3 regions of the Paenibacillus sp. JNUCC32 genome follow, and region 3 is predicted to be linked to each of the others. Evidence: predicted binding sites of a transcription regulator. Region 3 holds the regulator's gene; each other region holds the start of a gene.
The links. The regulator NrdR, encoded in region 3, represses ribonucleotide reductase genes. The targets are predictions, from matches to a motif close to AACACNATATATNGTGTT.
Positions count from the first base shown of each region.

Region 1: the regulator NrdR is predicted to act here: its motif matches at 1,436-1,453, upstream of JNUCC32_RS17425 (anaerobic ribonucleoside triphosphate reductase).
Region 2: the regulator NrdR is predicted to act here: its motif matches at 1,646-1,663, upstream of JNUCC32_RS03145 (adenosylcobalamin-dependent ribonucleoside-diphosphate reductase).

Region 1 is NZ_CP062260.1:3,872,175-3,875,315, reverse strand. Features, by position in the region: gene JNUCC32_RS17435 (replication-associated recombination protein A) at 1-654, shown strand, start outside; gene JNUCC32_RS17430 (PCYCGC domain-containing protein) at 712-1,251, shown strand; gene JNUCC32_RS17425 (anaerobic ribonucleoside triphosphate reductase) at 1,488-3,141, shown strand, end outside.
Region 2 is NZ_CP062260.1:697,819-700,959, forward strand. Features, by position in the region: gene JNUCC32_RS03140 (DEAD/DEAH box helicase) at 1-1,359, opposite strand, end outside; gene JNUCC32_RS03145 (adenosylcobalamin-dependent ribonucleoside-diphosphate reductase) at 1,780-3,141, shown strand, end outside.
Region 3 is NZ_CP062260.1:302,022-305,162, reverse strand. Features, by position in the region: gene JNUCC32_RS01445 (YhgE/Pip domain-containing protein) at 1-990, shown strand, start outside; tRNA gene JNUCC32_RS01440 (tRNA-Ala) at 1,113-1,185, opposite strand; gene nrdR (transcriptional regulator NrdR) at 1,365-1,838, opposite strand; gene JNUCC32_RS01430 (alpha/beta-type small acid-soluble spore protein) at 1,986-2,213, shown strand; gene JNUCC32_RS01425 (lytic transglycosylase domain-containing protein) at 2,282-2,848, opposite strand; gene coaE (dephospho-CoA kinase) at 2,845-3,141, opposite strand, start outside.

The sequences.
Region 1 (3,141 bases), 3.4 Mb from region 3:
CTGGCCGCGATGACGACGCCGCCGGACGCAAGCGGTACGGTCCATATCACGCTGGAGGTGGCGGAGGAATCGATTCGCCGGCCTACCGTGCGTGCGGACGAGTCCACGCAGTATGATGTGCTGTCCGCCTTTCACAAGAGCATTCGGGGCTCCAGCGATGCGGCGCTGTTCTGGTTTTTGTATGCAGTCGAAAAGCTCGGCATGGACCCGATGGTGTTCATCCGCCGCCTGATTGCTGCCAGCAGCGAGGATATCGGGCTGGCCAATCCCCAAGCCATGGTGCAGGCGGTAAGCGCATTGGATGCCTACCGGAACAACGGCTGGCCGGAAGCCAAGCTGAATATCGCCCAGGCGATCCTGTTCGCCGTGGAGAGCCCGAAATCCGATGGCGTTGTATCCGCCATATCCCGCGCGATGTCCGCCATGAATGAAGTGAAATCGGCGGAGGTTCCGCTGCATCTGCGCGATGCGCATTACTCGGGGGCGGTTAAGCTGGGACATGTGGGCTACAAGTACCCGCACGATTATCCGGGCCATTACGTGAAGCAGGAGTATTTGCCGAAGGAGCTCTCCCGCCGGGTGTTCTATCAGGCCACGGAGCAGGGGAACGAAGCCAAGATCGCCCACAACCAGCGATTACGACGCGAAGAATAGGGTCGTAAGGCGATAACGGGATTTACGGCCGCTAGCTTAATTAAATGGAGGAAATGAATGATGAAAACAGGGAAACAACGGTTTGTCATCCTGCTGCTGTCCGCCGGCCTTATGCTGAGCGGCTGTTCGGGAAAAAGCGCCCAGGAGCAGGTCGTTGGTGGACAGGCAGCCGAGGCGGCGCATGAGCACGGACATCAGACGCAGCTGTCCAACGGGGATATCCAGGAGGCGACGTCTTCGATCGATGAGCTGCCGACCTTTTTGAAGAGCCAGACCAGCGAGCTCCAAACGATTTATGCTTTGTCCGCGCAGGTGAGTGATGTCCTGAAATACATTCCTTGTTACTGCGGCTGCGGGGAAAGTGCCGGTCATGAGAGCAACCTGAACTGTTTTATCGATGAGATTCAGGAGGACGGCACGGTGGTGTGGGACGATCACGGCACCCGCTGCGGGGTGTGTTTGGACATTGCCGTGGAATCTGCCAAAATGAGCAGTGAGGGTATGAGCCTAACGGATATCCGGACCGCGATCGACGAGAAATACAGCACCGGCTATGCCAAGCCGACGCCAACCCCGATGCCTCCTGTGGAAAGTTAAATTGTTATTGGTCAAACAAGAAGGTACCCGATGTTGATCCCAGGATCGCCCGAGGTGCCTTTTTTTTGTAGGGCAGTATCCCCTTCAGGGTTACGCGTAAGTGCAGCCCTATTCGATTTTAAAGACCGACCATCGTGACCTATATCACAGCACTAAACTATATATGGATGTAATTTGATAAAATAAAACTATATATAGTGTGTTAACGATATGAAGAAGAGGAGTTGTTCCTATTCATGAAGGTCATGAAGAGAGACGGATGCCTGGTAAAATTTGAGACGATCCGAATCGTGGAGGCGGTGGATAAAGCTTTTATGGCGGTAGAGGGTGTTTCCCGCAAGGATGCTTCCTTGCGGATTGGAGATGAGGTTGCCCATGCCACTGCGGGGATGGACCAGGTTAGCGTGGAGGAGATTCAAGATTTCGTTGTGGAGCATTTGCAAAGCACGGGTTATCCCGAAGTAGCAGCTGCCTATCAACATTACAGGGAGGCCCGCGATCTGGAGCGGATGCGGCGGGGAGAGCTTTATAAGATCAGCAGGGATGTGATCGGGGTAACCGATTTGGACCTGCTGCGGGAGAACGCGAATCTGAACGGGGAATCCTTCAGCGGAAAAATGAGCCGGATCGGCTCCGAATACGCCAAATGGATGGCAAGCAAATTCATCCTGCCGACAGAGCTCACGAGAGCGGTGAGGGATGGGTATGTATACGTTCATGACCTGGACCAGTATGCGCTGGGAACGACGAACTGCATCTTCATCCCGTTCGGCCGGTTGCTGGCCAAGGGCTTCAATACCGGTAACGGATCGGTCAGGCCGCCGCAGAGCATCATGACCGCCATGGCGCTGGTAGCCATCATCTTTCAATCCCAGCAGAACAGCCAATTCGGCGGCGTGTCCGGCAGCAAAATCGATTGGGATCTCGCGCCGTATGTCGGCAAATCGTTTCGTCGGCATTTTCGCAAAGGGCTGGCCTACTTCGGAGAAGCGGGGCTGGGAGAGGATCGGCCGTATAAAATAGCTCTTGAGGATCACGAAATATACATAGACAATGAGCTGCTGAAGGACACATATCCGCGAATATACCATTATGCCTATCATGAAACGGTGAATGAAACCAAGCAGGCCGCGGAATCCTTGATCCATAATTTGAATACGATGAGCAGCCGGGCCGGCGGACAAATTCCTTTCACTTCGTTGAATTACGGCATGTGCACGTCAACCGAAGGAAGGCTGGTGTCCCACGCCCTGCTGGATGCCACGATGAAGGGGCTCGGCGGGGGAGAGACGCCGATATTTCCGCAGCATATTTTCCAGTGCAAGCAGGGGGTCAACCAGGCGGAAGGCGAGCCGAATTACGACCTGTTCCTGAAAGCCGTCGAGTGCTCCAGCCGCAGGCTCTATCCGAATTTCGTCAACGTGGACGCGTCGTTTAATCTCGTCTATTATAACCCGGGCGACCCGGACACGATTATTGCCACCATGGGCTGCAGGACCCGCACGATTTCGGATCGCTTTGGGCGAAACCGCCTAAGCGGCAAGGGCAACCTGTCCTTTAATACGATCAATTTGGTCCGGCTCGGGATTGAACATGGCATCGTTCAAGGAAAGCGGGAAGTGCCGGACCTGAACCGTTTCTATCAACAGCTGGATCATTATATGAGAATTGCGGTGGAGGGCTTGATTCACCGTTACGAGCTGCAGGCCGACCAACCGGCCAAAGCGTCCGATTTCATGATGCGGGAGGGCGTGTGGGAAGGCGGCGAGGCGCTGGCGCCGGAGGATAAGGTGCGCGAGCTGATCAAGCACGGCACCCTGGCGCTTGGATTTATCGGGCTGGCCGAATGCCTGAAGGCGTTGACCGGACGGCATCACGGCGAGGATGAGG
Region 2 (3,141 bases), 400 kb from region 3:
GATGCCTTCGCCGCCGGCTTCCGTCGCGATCATGACCTGCGCCTTGCCGCGGAAAAGGTCCATCATCCAGTCCTTCTTCCCGCGGTTCATGCCGCCCCGGTATGGGACGGAGACCAGCCCGTGATCGCGGAAATAATTGAGCAAGTATTCCTGCGTGGCCCGATATTCCGTGAACACGATGACCTTCTCGTTCATTTGCTGAATGAGCTCGATGGCTTTTTCCGCCTTGGTGTTTGCTTTGATGGCCTTGATGAGATAGACCAGCTCCCAAATTTTATCGCGCAACGGAGAGTCCTCCGGCAGCTTCTTGGACAGATTAACAAGGGTCACGAAGACGGCATCCCGGCTGCTGCATACTTCCCGCTGCAGGGTGACGAGCGACAGCATACTGCTTAAATTTCCCCCAGCTGCCTGATACTGATCTTTGACGAAGGACGTAACGCCGTCGTATAATGACTGTTCTTCAGGCGAAAGGCTGAGTCCCACGTTGCGGACGGACCGCTTCGTGAACTTCACTTCGCCTTCGCCCCGACGGTTGCGGATCATGACCTTGGACAGCTCATCCTTGAGCTGGTCTTGGTTCTTCGGTCTTCGTTTATCCACGACAAAATTTGCGGCAAACTGTCCCTGGCCGCCAAGCTGGCCCGGTTTCAGCAGCGTGATGAGATTGAAGAGCTCGCTGAGGTCGTTCTGCACCGGCGTGGCGGTGAGCAGGAGACAGTATTTTTTGCGCAGCTTTTGGATGAATTGATAATTGGATGTTTTCTTGTTCTTGAGCTTGTGGGCTTCATCGATGATGAGCATGTCGTATTCCTGGTTCAGCAAAATCTCCTGATGCGGATCGCGCTTGGCCGTATCCATGGAGGCGACAACGATGTCATTGCCCCAGGAGTACGCTTTTTTCTGCGCGACCGCGGGAATGCCGAACTTGGAGTTCAGCTCGCGGACCCATTGGAGAACCAGGGAAGCAGGTACGAGAATCAGCACTTTGGATACCAGTCCGCGCACGATGTATTCTTTTAAAATAAGACCGGCTTCAATCGTCTTGCCAAGTCCCACCTCATCCGCCAAAATGGCTCTGCCCGACATCTCGAACAAAACGCGTCTTGCGGTATCGGTCTGATGGGGGAGCGGGGATAAACCGCCAAGGTGCTTGAGGCACTGCAGTTCTTCAAAGCTTGTAACGAGGCGCGATTTCTCGCCCTCAACGGCAAGCTGGGCCAGACGATAGTCACCCCAAGGGCCTCCTTTGTCCAGTCGGCCAGAGAGATCGTCAAACCAAGAACGGTCGATCTGCAATGGAACGGGAAGGCGCGGGTCGAAAATCATGCCTGAGTCGGCAGATGGCTGTTGGTTCATGTCGATCTCCTCCTGTGATGAAAGATTCCGGGCCAACGGTGTATATGTAGTATGGACGAAAAAAGAAGTCTTCATAACCTTGCACGGATTCGGGAGCCGCGGAATACCCTATAGAGCGCACGGCTGCTGGAATTGGATATTTTCATCCTTTTTTTCATAGGGATCAGCGAAAAAGAGAGCGAGAGGAAGAAAGCGGAAGCTTGCGCGCGGGAGCTTGGAACTGTCGGCTTAATTTTCACATTATCGGCATAGTTAACCTATATATAGTGTAGTATAATGAATAAATAGCACTATATGTGGTGTATATAGTGGTTTTGGATGTTTGACCGGCTACATAACAGGTTATGTTGTTGGTGAGCACATACTTGGGAATCTTTTAAATTTTATATCTTATATAGGAGGTAGTTGCACTTGAGTACGATGCAGAATCAGCGGCTGGAAGGTTTAAGCGAGAAGATCTTTTTGGACCGGTATGCCTGGAAGGATGCGGACACCAACAACGCCAAGGTCGGCGACGTGGTGCTCGTGCTGACGAAGGATGATCCTAAATTTCCGACCAAGGAAGTTGGCGAAATCGTGAAACGCGAAGGCCGCAAGGTCACCGTGAAGACACGGAAGGGCGAGCTTGTGGAGTCGGATGTGGAGAAGCTGACGTTAACCATCGAGAAAACGCCGGAAGAAATGTGGGATCGTCTCGCGGCAGCCATGTCATCGGTTGAGGCAACGCCGGAACTGCAGGAAGAGTGGCGCGGGAAGTTCCGCGAGATTCTGGATGATTGGAAGCTGGTGCCGGGCGGACGGATTGCGGCCGGAGCGGGTGCAAGCGATGAATTGACGCTGTTCAACTGTTACGTCATTCCTTCCCCGAAGGACAGTCGGGGCGGCATCATGGAAACCCTGAGCGAGATGACCGAGATTATGGCGCGCGGCGGCGGTGTCGGCATCAACTTGTCTTCCCTTCGTCCTCGGCGCGCGATCGTTAGAGGCGTGAACGGCTCCTCCAGCGGTGCGGTATCGTGGGGCGGATTGTTCAGTTATACGACAGGCCTGATCGAGCAGGGCGGAAGCCGCCGCGGCGCGCTCATGCTGATGATGAACGATTGGCACCCGGACGTGGAGGATTTCATTACGGTGAAGCAGACGATGGGACAAGTCACGAACGCGAACCTGTCGGTATGCGTCAGCAACGCTTTCATGAAAGCCGTGAAGGAAGACCTGGACTGGGAGCTCGTGTTCCCGGATACCACCGATCCCGATTACGATGAGCTGTGGGACGGCGATTTGGATAAATGGAAGAAAGCCGGACGCAGCGTCATTCCATATAAAACGGTTAAAGCACGCGAGGTATGGCACACCATTATCGAATCCGCATGGAAATCGGCAGAGCCGGGCGTGGTCTTCATGGAATACTACAACCAGATGTCCAACAGCTGGTATTTCAACCCGATCATCTGTACCAACCCTTGCGGCGAGCAGGGACTTCCGGGCTGGGGCGTATGCAACCTGTCCGCGATGAACCTGTCGAAGTTCTACGATGAAGCGAATCATGACGTTGCATGGGATGAGCTGGCTACGACGACGCGTTACTCCGTGCGTTTCCTGGATAATGTCATCGACCGGACGCCTTACCATTTTGAAGAAAACGAATTGAACCAGAAAAAAGAGCGCCGCGTAGGCCTCGGAACAATGGGTCTGGCCGAGCTGATGATCAAGCTGAACATCCGTTACGGCAGCCCGGAATCGCTGGAGTTCCTGGATAAGCTGTATGGCTTCATCGCGCGC
Region 3 (3,141 bases):
TTGCTGTCGAGCCCGGCAATGCCGTTTGTCTGGCATGTCGTGGATTCCGAGGAAAAGGCTCGGGATGGACTGGATAAACGCGAATATTACGGAGCGATGGTGATTCCTGCGAATCTGAGCAGCGGTTTACTCTCGTTAGCGACTCACTCGCCGATTCACCCTAATGTGAGAATCATCTCCAACGAGGGTATGAACACCCAAGCCTCGATGGTCGTAAGACAGGCAATGGGGCAAGCGATGAACATGATCAATGGGGAACTGTTGCAGCAGCTGCTTGGGCAGATCGGACAGCAAACGGGACAAATTCCCATTGAGACGGCTAAAGCTTTAATGACACCGGTGAACGTTCAGGAGGAAGTCGTACATCCACCGGGAGTGAATAATGCGGCGGGAAATGCGCCGGGTTTGTTTACCCAGATTATATGGATCGGCAGCATGGTGACCGGCGTCGTCTTGCTCCTGGCTAGCCAGAAGGCGGTCGCCGCGGGTTCAAGGAGATGGACAGTCAGCGCCCTGCAAGCTATCGGGGGGCTTGGGATCGTCGGCATAGCCTCATGCTTCACCATATGGATGGCTTCGTCGTGGTACGGCATGGAACTGGCGAACGCGGGGGAGACGTGGTTGTTCTTATGGTTGGCTGGATCGGCGTTCTTCTTGTTGCAATCTTCCTTGCTGAATTGGATCGGATTCCGTGCAATACCGCTGCTCGTACTGCTGATGTTCTTCTCGGTGCCGCTCCTGAACATGGCTCCGGAGTTCTTGTCGCAGACGACGCGAGATTGGATCTATTCGTGGACGCCACTGCGCTTCGCGGCAGGAGGGCTACGGGAAGTCATGTACTTCGGCGGACTGGACGCAGCTCACTCAAACGCCTTGATTTTGTGGGGCGTCGCCGGTGGATTTTTGGTCTTGCTGCTCTCTTCCGGATTTAAGGCAAATCGAGCGACAGATGCCGGCCCTACTTCTGTTACAGGCGATACAATAAAGTAAGAACAATCAACGATGCGTTGTACTTCCTTTTTTACGCTCATGTAATAATTTAATTTTCTGGGAAGTATTAAAAAGTTATAAAAACAAAAAAACCCTTGATTTCTCAAGGGTTTCTCTTCGTATGGAGCCTAGGGGGATCGAACCCCTGACCTCATCGCTGCCAGCGATGCGCTCTCCCAGCTGAGCTAAGGCCCCGTAAGCGACTTCTATATCATATAAAAAATCAGCAGGCATGTCAACACTTTTTCAGAACTTTTTTGATAATGCGCAGTGCCTTTTTTCCTTCTCTATATAATGTCACTTATCGATGTTGAGAATTTGGCGCCATGAGAGCGCCGGAAGAGCACCAGGGTCGTTTAAGAACCGTGGCGCTCTTACAGCTCCTGCACGTCCGTATCCTTGGACAGCAGGCTTTTCAGTTCCTTCATGAACATATTGATATCCTTGAACTGCCGGTATACGGACGCAAACCGAACGTAAGCTACCTCGTCGACCGGATATAACCGCTCCATCAGAAGCTCCCCTATCTGGCGGCTCTCCACTTCCGCCGCCGCGGTATTGCGCAGCGCCTTCTCGACATCCGATACGATCATATCAAGCTGGTCCACGGATACCGGACGCTTCTCGCATGCCCTTATCAAACCGCGGAGCACCTTCTCCCGGCTGAACTCTTCGCGGCTTCCGTCCTTTTTCACGACGATCAGCGGCGTTTCCTCCACCATTTCAAAGGTTGTGAATCTCTTGCTGCACTGCTCGCATTCCCTGCGGCGGCGGATGGATTTATTCTCGTTGGCAGGCCTGGAATCCAGCACTTTCGTTCCGGCATAACTGCAATATGGACACTTCATAAGTTGTCTTCACTTCCTTTGTATTCAGCGTGATTCGCCCTTAATGGGCATCAGAAAAATTTACCAGCGAAACTTTTGTCTTTTATGTTATGAAAATGCGAGACCCGAGACATAATACTTTTACCAACCCAAGGAGGTGAACTTAACATGGCACAAAGCAACAACAACTCTAACAACCTGGTTGTTCCTCGCGCAAACGCTGCTCTTGAGCAACTGAAGTACGAGGTAGCTCAAGAACTTGGTATCTCCATTCCACAAGACGGATACCAAGGTAACATGACTTCCTATGAGAACGGTTCGATCGGGGGATACATCACAAAGCGTCTTGTAACCCTGGCCGAGCAACAATTGGCTGGTCAATACTCCGGTCAATAATTGATTCTTCCTTAAAAAAGGAGTGTTGGCGGCTCGATGTAAGAGCCTGTCCAGCGCTCTTTTTTTCTTTAGAAGCCGCCCTTATACACATCCGTATATTGATTATAATAATAAATCACGCGCTGTACATAATGCCGGGTTTCCCCGATGGGTATACTCTTCACGTTCTCATAGGTTCCGTCCCACATGCCCTTGTTGATCCAATTCTTGACGTTCCCCGGGCCCGCGTTATAAGCGGCGATGGCGGCAATCGGATTGCCGTCCATTTCCTTGTGCAGATTCTGAATGTACCAGGTGCCCAGCTGGATGTTCGCATCCACTTCATTCTTTACGCTCAGCAGGTTCACCGACGGGAGCTTGGCCATTTCCATCGCCCAGTTCGCCGTATCCGGCATCAGCTGCATAATGCCCAGCGCCCCCTTCTTGGATTCCTTGCCCGGCTTGAAATTCGTTTCCACCCGGATGATCGAGGCCACCAGAAACGGATCGACCTCATAATAAGCGGCATGTTTGCGGATCTCATCCTTATAATGAATCGGATACAGCAGGGTCATCCAATTGGAACTTAGGAACAGCAGCGCTACAAAAGAAACGAACAGCAGGAGCAGCACCCTTTTTTTACGAAGCCACTTCATAACTGAACCAACCTGTTCCACAGGTTGTCCACCTGCTGCTGCGTTTCGGCCAACGTGCCGCTGTTATCGATCAGGATATCCGCTCGAAGCTTCTTCTCCTCAATGTCCATCTGGCTGCTAAGACGCGCCTCTGCCGCTTCCCGGGTAAGAGCGTCCCGCTCCATCAAACGCGCAAGCTGCAGCTCGCGCGGGACATAGACAACAGCGATCTGCTTCAGATAAGGATAGGCTTCCCTTGCCTCCAGCAGCAATGGAATATCCGCTACCACGAGCCGGTCGGGATGCTGCCGTTC